DNA from 2 places in the Dyella caseinilytica genome. Region 2 is predicted to be linked to the other one. Evidence: riboswitches for the same ligand, from Rfam matches in the RefSeq annotation. Region 2 holds a riboswitch; the other holds the start of a gene.
The links. Region 2 has a riboswitch for thiamine pyrophosphate ahead of thiC (phosphomethylpyrimidine synthase ThiC). Riboswitches for the same ligand answer to the same signal wherever they lie in the genome.

Region 1 (6,955 bases), 1.6 Mb from region 2:
CATCCGATCAGGCGTCCGGCGATCCCGCTGCGTACGCCAGGGCACAGGCAGAGCAAGCCGTGAAAGAAGGGCAGGCGCGCACGGATACGGCGATCCGCGACGTCCTGCAAAAGATCCAGAGCACGACAACACAGGCTTTGCAGGCGAACGACCGCGAAACGCAGGCCATCCTGAAAGTGGTGGAGGCTGCGAAAACCCTGGCCGATTTGCGGCCGTCGGCCCTGAACACGTCAGGGGCGAGTGCGCCGACCAACAGTCGCATCGCGATGTCACAGATCGCCGACCGCCTGGCTAACCTGGTCAAGACCGAAGTCGAGCAGAGCTTCAAACAGAATTTCGGACGTTTGCAGCAACAGCTGGAACAAGCCATCGGCGAGATCAACGCCGTGCGAGAACAAGTGCAACAGACCTCATCGGTCACCAACAAGCCGCAGACCCCGAATCCACCGCAGGCGGCTACGCCGTCCGCATCAGCGCCGCAAGGCGGCATCTCGTCGGGTTAGGAAAGCCGTTCACGCGTTTCCTCGTTCGACGTTCCAGCACTTAGCGCGACATATGCCGCGCACCCACTTCAAGGAGCAAAAGATGGCTTTTCCTACCTCAGTCAACGATCAGATCACTGATGCGGTAACCCAATCCAACGTGAAGGTGGTCGGCGAAGCACCCGCCATGGCACTGGGTTCCATTTATCAGAGCATGGCGCACTCGACCGGCATCCTGTTCCAGAACGCGGTTGCCGCTCAACAGCAGCAGAACACCCTGACCCAGGCCGCCACCAATCAGGGCGTGATGCAGATCTACAGTGTCGATACCACGGCGGCAGCGGGCGCTTCGGAGAAGGTGGCGCAGACGGGTGTGGCTGACAACCTCACCAGTCTACTCACCGTTCTCAGTGCGTTCCGCCAGTAGTAATAGAACCGGTCATTCGGTTTCTTGATCTGCTGTCTTTCCATTCCAAACATACAGGAGCACAACAATGGCTTTTCCGACCTCTGTCAATAACCAGATCACCGATGCCGTCACCCAATCCAATGTCAAGGTGATCGGCGAAGCGCCAGCGATGGCGATGGGTTCGATCTACCAGACCATGGCACACTCGACCGGTATCCTGTTCGAGAACGCGGTATCGGCACAGCAGCAGCAGAACACGCTGTCGCAAGCTGCGGCCAACCAGGGCGTGATGCAGATCTACACCCTGGATACGACGGCTGCCGCCGGTGCCACCGAGAAGATCGCGCAGACCGGCGTGGCCGATAACCTGACCAGCCTGCTGACAGTGCTCAACGCTTTCCGTCCGGCTCAGGGTTGATCCGTGCTGTCGTGGTGATCATGCGCCGGAGATATTGCATCTCCGGCGCAATTTTTTTGACCCGAACTGCTGGGTGTTCAAGTAAGTAGGGTTACTTATTCCGGATCAAGCCACGGGGTAACTCAAGCTATGCAATATCGAGCGCCATGGTCCGCAGTTGATCGACATCCGTGATCAGCAGGGAGCCCTGGGTCCAGCTCACCAGGCCGCTGCGGCGCCACGCTTGCAGCTGGGCGTTGAGCTTGGGGCGGCTTGCATTCACCATCGCAGCAAGCACGCTCTGGCTGGGTGGCAAGGGCACGAGCACGCCATCGGGTGCTTCGAGTCCGCATTCGTCCACCGCAGTGACAAAGTAGCGGGCCAGGCGGGATTCAAGCCGATACAGGCATACCGACTCGATCAGCGCGGCAACATCACGCAAGCGTGAGCAGAGCAGCGCCAGCAGACGATTGAGGAATAGCGGTTCCGCGGTCAGCGGTTCGAAGTGATGGCGGCGGAGAATCAGGATGTGCGTAGGGCCGCAGACGAAAGCGGTTGTATCGCGTCTTCGGCCATCGATCAGTGCAGTTTCGCCAACGACATCGCCGGATTGAAAGTTGTTGACGATCAATTCTCGCCCATCGGGTCCGTAGACCATGGCGTAGACACAACCGGAGACGACCAGCGCGAGGAAATCTTGCGGGTCATTTTTCAGGAAAAGCACTTCGCCGCTTCGCAGGCGGCGTTCAGTGGCATGCGTTGCCACATGGTGAATCAATGCATCGGGCATATCCCGGAACAGACGCGATCGCCTGGCGACGGCGGCACGACGCTCCCATAGCACGGGCGCGCAATCGCACCCGACGGAACATTCCTTCGTTTCCACTGTGATCCCCCTGATCAGCGCTTGCGCGAAATATCCTTGAACGTTTTCGCGGTCATCCCGTGAACGGTGATGGCGGCACTGGTATTGACTAAGCGGGAAATCATCGTGGCGAAGTGGCGCCGTGAACAGATAACCACGGCTGAAAAACGCATTGATTAAGTCATTGAGGAAACTTGTCGACAAAAAATTCACGGTTTGTCGACGTGACGAGTTTCCAGCCATCTGCTCGATGTGGCTTCATGGATGGTGCCTATTCACGCGCAATATCCAGGGTCGTCCATGCATGAGCCTGTTTGCATGCAAGCGCTGCAGAAAAATGGCGCGTCACGTAGCTATGTGTTCGTACGCCGCCATGGTGATGTTTTGCCGTTTATCATTATCAACCAGGGACTTTTCGTCATGCCGAGACTGCGTAACTTTCCTTGTGAAAAACAGGAGTCTTTGTTTTCATCCTGGGCGTGTGCGGCGAGAGAAATCATCAATTGGTACGACACGCTTGCCCAGTCCAATGGCCAGTCTTATGCCAGCGACGAGGCGTTGGCACAGGCCTGGATGACCCTGACCTGGAATCTCTGCAATGGAAGCATTTACCAGCAGCAATCTGCCGCCGCTGCGCTAAGCGAACTGGGTTTTCCGAGCATGGTTGATGATCATCCGCTGCCGACGCCCAACGAAATCATCATTGCCATCGACAGCAACGAGCCTTTGCTGGCAACCGTTGGCGATGCCGATCCTGGCGGCGCTCCCAATTGCGATTTTCAAGATTGCCGCTGGGTGGTGATTGTCGGCATCGAAGAAGGTGAGGGCGCCGGAGAATTTGTCCTTCAGGTGTTCGATCCGCAGGATGGCCAGATCCATGAAGTGCTCTATGACGCGGCCGAGTATCAGACGGACGTGTATTGGCAGAGTACGTCATACGTGGATCCCTACGATCCGGCGCCCAGGTAAGTCACTTTAGGGGCGCGTAAAGCGTCTATCGGGCGGCGCGGAGGCGCTCGCACAACGCCCGTGCCGCCTGCCGCGGATCTGCGGTTCCGCATATCGCGGAAACCACGGCTACGCCATCCGCACCCGCGGCCAATACGCGTTGTACGTGCTCCTGTTTCAGCCCGCCGATGGCCACGGTGGGAACAGGACTTGCGGCGACGACCTTGGCAAGTCCATCAAAACCGAGCGGTTTTTCGTGGTCCGGCTTGGTGGGTGTCGCAAACACTGGGCCGACGCCGACATAGTCGATGATGGCCGGATCGATCAACCGCGCTGCGCCTTCGGTATTCACCGAAAGGCCAAGTATCAGCTCTGATCCAATGCGCGCGCGCGCCAGGGAGGGCGTCATGTCGCCCTGACCGATATGCAGGCCATCGACCCCCGACTCGATGGCGGCGGTCACATCGTCGTTCATGATCACAGTGGCGTTGCTGCCGCGCAGGGCTTCCATCAGGCTTCGACCCAGCGCAATGCGCTCATCGGTCGAAGCTTGCTTGTGTCGCACCTGCACCATGGTCGCACCGCCTGCAACGGCTTCGCGGGCGGTTTCTATCATCGAGTGACGCTGGCAGAGATCGGGATCCAGTACCAGGTAGAGCGACAGGTCGAACGGCTTCATGCGATCACTTTATCCGTTTGCGCCTGAAGCGCACGTGCATCGAGCGCGGCAAGCGCGTCGGTAAAGCGCCAGGCGAAAGAACCCGGACCGGATGATTCCTGCTCGGCGCGCGATCCGGCGGCACTGAAGCAGGCAAGCGCGGTGACGGTGGCAAGAAACGGGGTTTCGGGTACCGCAGCGGCAAATGCGCCAACCAGGCAGGTGAGTGCACAACCCATCGCGGTCACGCGCGGCATGAGTGCGGAGCCGCCGCCGATTCGCACAGCCTGGCTGCCATCGGTCACAAAGTCGGACGCGCCGGTGACGGCCACCACCGCATGCGTGCTGCGTGACAGTGCGAGCGCTGCTGTTTCGGCCTCTTCGACACTGTCGCCTGCATCGACGCCCCGGCCTGCACTGACAAGGCCGGCGAGCGCCATGATTTCTGAAGCATTGCCGCGGATGATGGTGGGACGAAGCCCAAGCAGATCCTCCACAGCCTTGCGGCGGAAGCCGGTCGCAAAATGTGCGACCGGATCGAGCACCCACGGCTTGCGCGTTTCATTGGCGGTTCTTGCCGCAGCGCGCATGCCTTCGAGCCAGTGTGTGGACAGCGTACCGATATTGATGGTGACGGCATCGGCGAGCCGGGCGAATTCGCCGGCTTCTTCCGGCGCATGCACCATCGCCGGCGATGCACCGGCGGCGAGCAGAATGTTGGCGGCATAGTTCATGGCGACGTAGTTGGTGATGCACTGAACGAGCGGCGAGGCGTGGCGCATGCGCTCAAGCAGATCTCCGTACGCGACCGGCGCGGCTGAGGCAGAGGTGGATGTATCGATGGCCATGAACACGGTCCTGGTCTTGCTGCAGGGATGACCCGGAACAGGCAGGCGTGAGGCGAGCGTCAGGGCGGGCAATAGCCGCCACCGGTATCCGCACCATCCCTACGCCAGCATGAACTGGATCAGGTTCAACGGGTTGCTGCACCGTGCAGACCGCACCAGCAGCATCTCAGTCCCTCGTCGGGACACCCCGGGTGAAGGGCGCAAGGTGCCGCCAGGGAGGCGGGTTGTCAAGCCGAATGTCCCCACTGTGTCGTCATCGGATGCCGTCGCAGTGCGCCGGTGCATGTCTTTCGGGCAACGGAAAGCGTAATTTAGAAGCATCGGCACACGTGGATGCCGCCGAATCACTGATCAGGATGCACCCATGCCCATCGACCCCGCGCCGCCGCAAACTGTCGCCAATCAACGCGCGATGACCATCATCGCGACGGCGGCGATCCTGGCGCTGTTGTACTTCGGCAGGGAAGTGCTGGTTCCGGTCACGCTCGCGTTGATACTCGGCCTGCTGATGGCGCCGGTGATGCGTGGATTGCGGCGAATCGGGTTTGGCCACACGCCCTCGGTGTTGATTGCCGTACTGCTGCTGACCTTTCTGCTAGGCGGGTTGCTGACGATCATCGGCTCGCAGGTGGTCCATCTAGCCCGAAGCTTGCCGCAATACGAGGCGACAATTCACGCCAAACTGCAGGTGCTGCACGACGATACGCTCGGACGGATGGAGGCCGTTTCTGGCGAGGCAGGCAAGGTCATCGGCCTGGACGACAACTACGCCACGTTGCCGAATGCCCAGGGTGTGATGACGGTTTCCACGGCAGCCGTACCTGCGGCCACGGCAACCAGCAACTCACTCAAAGCGGTGACCAAGGTGCTGTCCTCCATCTGGACGCCGCTGGAAACCGGCGGCATCGTGCTGGTGGTGTTGATTTTCGTGCTGCTGGAATACGAATCATTGCGCGACCGCTTTATCCGCCTGATCGGCGGCAAGGATCTGCGTGCTACCACCGCGGCCATCAACGACGCAGGTGAGCGCCTGTCGCGCTTTTTCGTATCGCAATTCTCGGTCAACTTTGGCGTGGGTGTGGTGATCTGGCTGGGCCTGATGATCATGGGTCTGCCCAATGCGCTGCTGTGGGGTGCCTGCACGGCGGTGTTGCGCTTCGTGCCATATGTCGGTGTATGGCTGGCGGCGATTCTTGCCAGTCTGCTGGCGGCGGCGGTGGATCCTGGTTGGTCGTTGTTGCTGATGACGGTGGGCTTGTTTGCAGCGGTAGAGATCATCGTCAGTCAGATGGTTGAGCCGCATCTATATGGACATACCACTGGACTGTCGCCGCTGGCGGTGGTCGTTGCCGCCATTTTCTGGAGCTGGCTGTGGGGCGCAGCCGGGTTGATTCTTTCCACGCCACTCACACTGTGCCTGGTGGTCGCAGGGCGGCATGTGAAGGCGTTGTCGCTGCTGGAAATCCTGCTTGGTGACCGGCCGGCGCTGTCGCTGCCTGAGCGGTTCTACCAACGCATGCTTTCGGGTGATTCACAAGAAGTGATCGCAGCAGCGCGCGAATTTCTAAAACGCAAATCGTTCGCCAAATATTGCGATGTGGTGCTTTTGCCGGCCTTGCAGCTGGCGTATATCGATGTCGTGCGAGGCGCGATCGGCCCCGAACAGCGGCTCAAGGCGCGGCGCTCGATCGTGAGGGTGATCGAAACGCTGGGCGGTGAGCCGCACGGGCGCTTCAGCTGGTGGCGAAGTCACTCCGTACTGGGTGACGGTAGTCTGGCGATGAGTCTTCGCCAGCAACGTGAAAATGTCAGCGGACGCTGGCAAGGCCCATTGGCGGTGGCGCCAAAGTCGATCGTGCTCTGCGTGGAAGCCTGCACGCAGGACGACGACATGGTGACTGAAATACTCGTGCGCGTCCTGCGTGACCTCAATATCGACGGACGCCATTTTTCGATGGACGACATCAAGGCTTTCGAATCCGAGGCGCATCCCGAGGCCACACCCGACGCGGTGTCCATGGTTTATGTCGTCAGCAGTGCGGCCGGCAAGGAAGAGGAACAGATCAATGCCACTGCCAACGATATGCGTCACCGCTTGCCCGAAGCGACCATTGTGGCTGTGATGCTGCCCCAATTGCTGGAAGCGCCTGAACAGATAACCGTTGGCGGCTCCATAGACCGCGTGGCCAATTCGTTCGAAGAAGCGGCGCAGTTTGCCATTGCTACCGTGCCCGTGCTTTCGTCGACGAAGGTGGAGACGAAGGGCGACAAATCTGCCGCTTAGTTCGTCCTATCCACGCTTACTCGCATTTATTCAATGCGGGTGACACGGTTTTGCCTCATTGCAA
Region 2 (6,955 bases):
TCGCATTCGTCGGCGGTAGCCTGGTGCCAATCGGCGGCCACAATGTGCTTGAGCCGGCGGCGCTGGCACGGCCGGTGCTGGTCGGGCCGCATACGTTCAATTTCGAGGAAATCACGCTGACCTTGATTCGCGGCGGCGGCGCCAAGCGCGTACTGCAAAGCGAGACATTGGGTGCGCAGGTACTGGAGCTGTTGCAAGACGAAGCGCAGTGCAAGCAAATGGGACGGCAGGCGCGTGTGGTATTCGACAGTGAGCGCGGTGCAGTGGGCAGGGTGATGAAGTTGATTGACCGCATGTTGCAGGAATAAAAAAAGCCGGGTTACCCCGGCTTTTTTCTGTCTCTCGTACTGGCTTACTGCAGCAGCGAGTTGACGTATTCCATGTCCTTGTAATCGATCGTGCCGGCCGACTGGCGCAGCAACAAGCGGTTCAACACCAGCTGATGACGGTCCGTGGCGTAGGTGCTCTGGTTCTGGGTCAGGGTCTGAATCGCATTCAGCACGTCCAGCATGATCTGTGTGCCGACCTGGAAGCCAGCCTTGGTGGCATCCAGCGCCTCTTGTGCCGAATCGACCGCAGCTTTGCCCGATTTCACTTCGCTGATGCCAGCGATCACCGAGTTGTAGTAGTTGATGGTGTTCTGCACGGTCTGGCGGCGGGTCAGCTCCAACGAATCTTGTGCTTCGTCGCGCTGAGCAATCGATTGACGGACTTTCGACTGGATGGCGCCACCCTGGAACAGCGGCACGGTCAACGTCACACCGATGGTGTTGCCCCAGCGGCCGTTGCCGGCAACGTTATAGCTGCCATTTTCCAGCCATGAGCTGCTCTTGGCGTGACTCAGGCTGGCAGTAATGGTGGGCAGGTGGCCGGCGCGAGCTGCGTTGACATCATGTTCGGCGGCAGTCTCCGAAAACTGTGCCGAAAGCAGCGTGGGATTGTTCTTCAGGGCGCTGTCCACCCAGGCCTGCGAGTCGGCAGGGACCGGGGTATCCATCGGAAGGTCGGGGCGCAGCTTCTTCAATTCGCCGACCGGCTGGCCAGTAATCACCGTAAGCGCCTGGCGATCGTTTTCCAGCGTATTTTCCGTGCTGACCGTCTGGGCCTTGGCCGCTTCGTAGTACGACTTGGCCTGGTAGACGTTGGTGACAGCGGCGATACCTACCTTGTATTGCTGCTCTGCCTGATCGTAGGTGATGCGATAGGCTTCTTCGTTGGCCTTGGCGAAGGTGAGCTGCTCTTCATCGTTGAGGATGGTGAAGTAGGCAGTCGCCACGCGAACGAAAAGATCCTGGGCAGCCGCTTCATACGTCTGCTGCTGCGCGCTGTAAGTCGAATGCGCAGCCTGCAGGTTCGCGATGTCCGCCAGGTTGAGAATGGTCTGATCCAGTTCGACGCCGAACGAGCGGGTGCGCTCGTGACCCGGATTCAGGTTGTTGCCGTTGCCGCTGCTGAATTCGGACGCGGACGAGCCGTTGATGCTCTGCTGCTGCAGGCTCGCGGTGCCGTTGAGCTGTGGCAACAACAGTGCACGCGCCTGCGGAACGTTTTCGTACACGGCACGGGTGGTCGCGTCGGACTGGGCCAGTACAGGGTCGTTTGCACGCGCCTGACGGTATGCATCCAGCAAGTCCTCGCCGTGGCTGGGCAGGGATACTGCCGCCAGGGTCAGGGCAAGGGTCAGAAGCTTCAAGCGCATGGTTCGCCTCGTAGGTATCGGGGTCGGTTGCAGGATCAAAAAACGAAACGACGGGGTGGCTCAGCGTGCGAGAGGTACGGAAGATCCGTCTCAAGCAAGCTTTCTTCTTGGTAACGGGCACTGCCTTCGCTGGTCAGCAGCACAACCTGCTGCACCGGCGACTCGCCACGGATGGCGAGCAGGCGGCCCGCTGGCTTGAGCCAGCCGAGGAAACGATCGGGAATGCGGTAAACGGCGCCAGTCACCACCACGACATCGAACGTGCCTTGCGGCTGCCATGCGTTGATGGCTTCGCCGGTGGCAAGCTGCACGTTGCCGATGCTCGCCGCCTGCAGGCGCTGGCCGGCCGTGGCGGTGAAATCGGCATGGATGTCCACACTGGTGACGCGGGCGGCGAGGCTGGCCAGGCAGGCCGTGAGGAAGCCGGAGCCTGTGCCGATTTCCAGCACATGATCTTCGGGCTTCAACGCCAGCGCCTGGAGCACGCGGCCTTCCATGACCGGCTTCATCATCACTTCGCCGTGGCCGATCGGCAGACACAGATCGGCAAAAGCCAGCTGACGATGTTCGGGTGCGACGAAGTCCTCGCGGCGCACGCGGCTCAGCACTTCGAGCACGCGACCATCCAGCACCTCCCAGGGGCGCACCTGGTTCTCAACCATGTTTTGACGCGCCTGATCGAAGTTCATCGCCATGGAAAACAAGCCTATGTGGATCGAAAAAAGGTCAAAAAGGATAAGCGTTTAGACCCTGTTTCGACAATGGTTAGGGTGCGGGTGGCGCCCTGTGGTACGAAGTGCCGGAAGTCATCGCGATGACCTGACGTAAGTCATGCAAAGAGCCAGTGTCCGCGGACACTTACGCGCTTTTTCGATGTTTGCTCAGCATCTCCCCAACGATGTTGACAGGCAGGCGCGCCAGCGCCAATTCGGTGCTCGCCCCCAGCGCAGGATCCAGTCGCTGGATGCGGGCCAGGATCGACTCGCCCCGGCTGATGGCCGCCACGTGCAGCCATGCCAGCCAGCGCGACAGGCTGTGCCGGTCGGGCGCGGAAAGCGCTGCAATGGTGGCACGCATCATGAATACCTGTCTGCGGGCTGTCCGATCGTGCTCCAGCCACCCGGAAAGCAGGCGCTGGGCCTTGCGATAGCCTGCGCTGAGCGCCATTTCAGGGATAGTTACGCACATCGGATGAATATTCGGTATCATTCAGGAAATAATTAAACCGCCCCGTATAATAAATTGGGTTTTTTGATTTGTGAAGGTGCATCCATGAACTCGATCCCGCTGACCAAACCGCACGGGCCTGGCCGCCCGAAGGACATGGAAAAGCGAGCGGCCATTCTCGACGCGGCCAAGGCTCTGTTCATCCGCAACGCCTTCGCCGGCACCAGCATGGACGCGATTGCCGCCGAAGCGGGCGTATCCAAGCTGACCGTCTATAGTCATTTTGGTGATAAGGACAACCTGTTCCGCGAGGTCATTCGTGCGCGAGTCCAGGACCTGCTCCCTGAAGATATCTACAGCTACGATCCGGCCGCCGACATTGGCGACACGCTTCATCGCATCGCCCAGGTCCATGCCCGGCTTGATTGCGACCCGGAAACCGTGGGCACCTTCCGCGCCATCCTCAGCGACTGCCGCCAGGGTAATCCCCGCTACGGCAAGCTGATGTGGGAAGAAGGCCCGATGCGCAGCCGCGCCTTGTTGGAACGCCTGCTGCAGCAGGCCGTTGACGCCCATAAGCTCGATGTTGAAGATGTTTCCCGCGCCGCCATCCAGTTCATCTCCCTGATCAAGGGCGACATGATGATGCGCCGCATGTTCGGTTGCGCCGAATGCGTGCAGACCTATGCCCGGGAAATCGAGGAAAACGCCCGTGCCGGTGTGGTGATGTTCCTGCGCGCCTACGCGCCGCACTAAGGGCTGTCACGTTTCCGCACTCGTTTCTCTCCCCGCTTCGTGGTCAAATAGCCTCTTGGAAGCGGGGGTGCCGGCGGCAGTCGGCTGAGAGAGTCCCTTCGAACCTGATCCGGTTAGCACCGGTGTAGGGAGCTTCGCCGCACAGAGCACCGTGCGTTGGCGCCATCGCTTCGATCCCAGTGCGGATGTTCCGCACGCTTTCCGCGCAATGCCTGCGGACACTAGAAGGACGAACGCCGATGAATGCCTTGCCCTCCGATCTCGCGCGCGCCGCGCAAGAACTTTCCGAAGCCGTTACGCGCCCGATTCCCGGATCGCGCAAGATCTACGCACAGGGCAGCCGTCCTGACCTGAACGTGCCGATGCGCGAAGTTGAGCAAGCGAAGACGCCGACCCTGTTCGGTGGCGAAAGCAACCCACCGGTCACGCTTTACGACACGTCCGGCCCGTATACCGATCCGAACTACGCCGTCGATCTCGCCGCTGGCCTCCCGGCGCTGCGCGCGCCATGGATCATGGAGCGCGGCGACGTGGAGCAGTTGCCGGGCCTTACCTCTGCATTCGGCCGTGAGCGCGCTGCTGATGCCAATCTCGATACCGTCCGCTTCGGCCACACGCGCACACCGCTGCGCGCCAAGGCGGGTGCCAATGTCACGCAGATGCATTACGCGCGCCGTGGCATCGTCACGCCGGAGATGGAATACATCGCCATCCGCGAAAACCAGCGCATCGAAGCGTTGCGCGAAAGCGCGTTGCGCAATCAGCATCCGGGCGAATCGTTTGGTGCGTCGTTGCCCAAATTGATTACGCCAGAGTTCGTACGCGACGAAGTGGCGCGCGGCCGCGCCATCATTCCTGCCAATATCAACCACCCGGAAAGCGAGCCGATGATCATCGGTCGCAACTTCCTCACCAAGATCAACGCGAACATCGGCAACAGCGCTGTGTCGTCCGGTATCGCGGAAGAGGTGGAGAAGCTGGTGTGGTCGATCCGCTGGGGTGGTGACACCGTGATGGATCTTTCCACCGGCAAGAACATCCACGAAACACGCGAATGGATCATCCGCAACTCGCCAGTGCCGATTGGCACCGTGCCGATCTATCAGGCGCTGGAAAAAGTCGGTGGCGTCGCCGAAGAGCTCACCTGGGAGCTGTTCCGCGATACGCTAATCGAACAGGCCGAGCAGGGCGTGGACTACTTCACCATCCACGCCGGCGTGCTGTTGCGTTTCGTGCCGCTGACTGCAAAGCGCGTCACGGGCATCGTGTCACGCGGCGGTTCGATCATGGCCAAGTGGTGTCTGGCGCATCACAAAGAGAATTTCCTCTATACGCACTTTGAGGACATCTGCGAGATCATGAAGGCCTACGACGTATCCTTCAGTCTCGGCGACGGCCTGCGTCCGGGCAGCATTGCCGACGCGAACGATGCCGCCCAGTTCGGCGAACTGGATACGTTGGGCGAACTCACCCAGATCGCGTGGAAGCACGACGTGCAGGTGATGATCGAAGGCCCTGGCCACGTGCCGATGCAGTTGATCAAGGAGAACATGGAGCGCCAGCTGGAGAAATGCCACGAAGCGCCGTTCTACACCTTGGGGCCGCTGACCACCGATATCGCACCGGGCTACGACCACATCACCAGCGCGATCGGCGCGGCGATGATCGGCTGGTTCGGCACCGCCATGCTTTGCTACGTCACGCCGAAGGAACACCTCGGGCTGCCTAACAAACAGGACGTACGCGACGGCATCATCGCCTACAAGATCGCCGCACATGCCGCCGATCTGGCCAAGGGCCATCCAGGTGCACAGGTGCGTGACAACGCGCTCAGCAAGGCGCGTTTCGAATTCCGGTGGGACGATCAGTTCAACCTGGGTCTTGATCCGGAAAAGGCCAAGGAGTTTCACGACGAAACGCTACCCAAGGACGCACACAAGTCCGCACACTTCTGTTCGATGTGCGGACCGAAGTTCTGTTCGATGAAGATCACACAGGACGTGCGTGATTACGCCGCCGAGCACGGCGTGGATGAAACGGCCGCGCTGGAAGAGGGGATGGCCGAGAAGTCAGCTGAATTCCGTGCGCAGGGTGCCGAGGTTTATCACAAGGCTTGATGATTTTCATCGCGCCAGATTCTGGTGCACACAAGCGGCGACAGGTGCGAGCCTGTCGCCGTTTTTTATGCTTGCGGTAGATGTTGCATCGAAGTGCGGTCGTATGAGTGAGCGTGTCCCTCTTTTTCGTTTGAAATAACGGGACCTGGTTGCGTTATGCGATGAACTTAAGTGTGCGTTGCTTCGCAATTCAAGCGAGTGAACGATGATTTGACGATGGCTTGATGAATGCGAAATGTCTTGGGCGCTATCAACCACGAACAGCTTCGAATCAATACAAGCAACGGAGCGATGAATGTCGCGGCAGTGCCGAATGACTGCATGAAATACGTTGCTTGTGCAATGAAGTTATTTTTCATATGACATTCCAGGATGGCTTTATCTCGTGTTCAAGCCATCAGCGTTCGCAATGTGTGCGTGGTAACGAAATATTCCTTTACGCGCAGGCTTCCTTGCGCTGGAGAGCGTTATGCCGACACTTTGTAGGCCTGCTGTTTTCGTTCCGCCGAATGTCATCGGTCTTGATGAGACACTGGCGCTCGCCAGCAAGATCCATGCGCACCACGAGCAGCTTCCGCTGGTGTTGCGACTCATACGAAATACGAAGATTAACAAGCGCCATATCGTCCAACCCATCGAGGAGACGTTGCGGCACCCTGGCTTCGAGGCGCGCAACCTCGTTTACGTGCGTGAAGCGAAAGCGTGCATACCCAAGGTGGTTCACGATGCGCTGTCGCACGCAAGGCTCGCAGCAAGCCAGGTCGACGCCATTGTTTTCGTTTCCTGCACGGGATTTACGATGCCGTCGTTGATTGCCTGGATGATCAACGAACTCGACTTTCGAAACGACACGCGGCAGTTGCCGATCGCGCAGATGGGATGCGCCGCGGGCGGTGCTGCTATCAATCGCGCGCACGATTTCTGTCTCGCCTACCCCGGTTCGAACGTACTTATCGTCGCCTGCGAGTTTTGCTCGCTCTGCTACCAGCCAACCGATCTCAGCGTGGGAAATCTGCTTTCAAATGGCTTGTTCGGCGATGCGGTGGGTGCTGCGGTGGTGCGTGGCCGTGGGGGAGACGGCATTCTCCTGACCAGCAACGGTTCGCGCCTGGTACTGGGCACCGAGGACTGGATTTCCTATTCGATCAAAGCGACGGGTTTTCATTTCTGCCTGGACAAGCGAGTACCCGGAACCATGGAGCAGCTCGCCCCCGAG

Region 1: it holds a riboswitch for thiamine pyrophosphate, as region 2 does, so the genes downstream of both, thiM (hydroxyethylthiazole kinase) here and thiC (phosphomethylpyrimidine synthase ThiC) in region 2, are expected to answer to the same signal.

The regions. Positions count from the first base shown of each region.
Region 1 is NZ_CP064030.1:2,108,920-2,115,874, forward strand. Features, by position in the region: gene ISN74_RS09305 (hypothetical protein) at 1-503, shown strand, start outside; gene ISN74_RS09310 (RebB family R body protein) at 586-909, shown strand; gene ISN74_RS09315 (RebB family R body protein) at 977-1,309, shown strand; gene ISN74_RS09320 (Crp/Fnr family transcriptional regulator) at 1,437-2,054, opposite strand; gene ISN74_RS09325 (hypothetical protein) at 2,574-3,122, shown strand; gene thiE (thiamine phosphate synthase) at 3,148-3,780, opposite strand; gene thiM (hydroxyethylthiazole kinase) at 3,777-4,607, opposite strand; TPP riboswitch at 4,686-4,807, opposite strand; gene ISN74_RS09340 (AI-2E family transporter) at 4,972-6,891, shown strand; gene ISN74_RS09345 (ABC transporter ATP-binding protein) at 6,947-6,955, opposite strand, start outside.
Region 2 is NZ_CP064030.1:466,211-473,165, forward strand. Features, by position in the region: gene waaA (lipid IV(A) 3-deoxy-D-manno-octulosonic acid transferase) at 1-308, shown strand, start outside; gene ISN74_RS01985 (TolC family outer membrane protein) at 353-1,699, opposite strand; gene ISN74_RS01990 (protein-L-isoaspartate O-methyltransferase family protein) at 1,735-2,394, opposite strand; gene ISN74_RS01995 (hypothetical protein) at 2,558-2,887, opposite strand; gene ISN74_RS02000 (TetR/AcrR family transcriptional regulator) at 2,972-3,622, shown strand; TPP riboswitch at 3,676-3,770, shown strand; gene thiC (phosphomethylpyrimidine synthase ThiC) at 3,862-5,739, shown strand; gene ISN74_RS02010 (type III polyketide synthase) at 6,209-6,955, shown strand, end outside.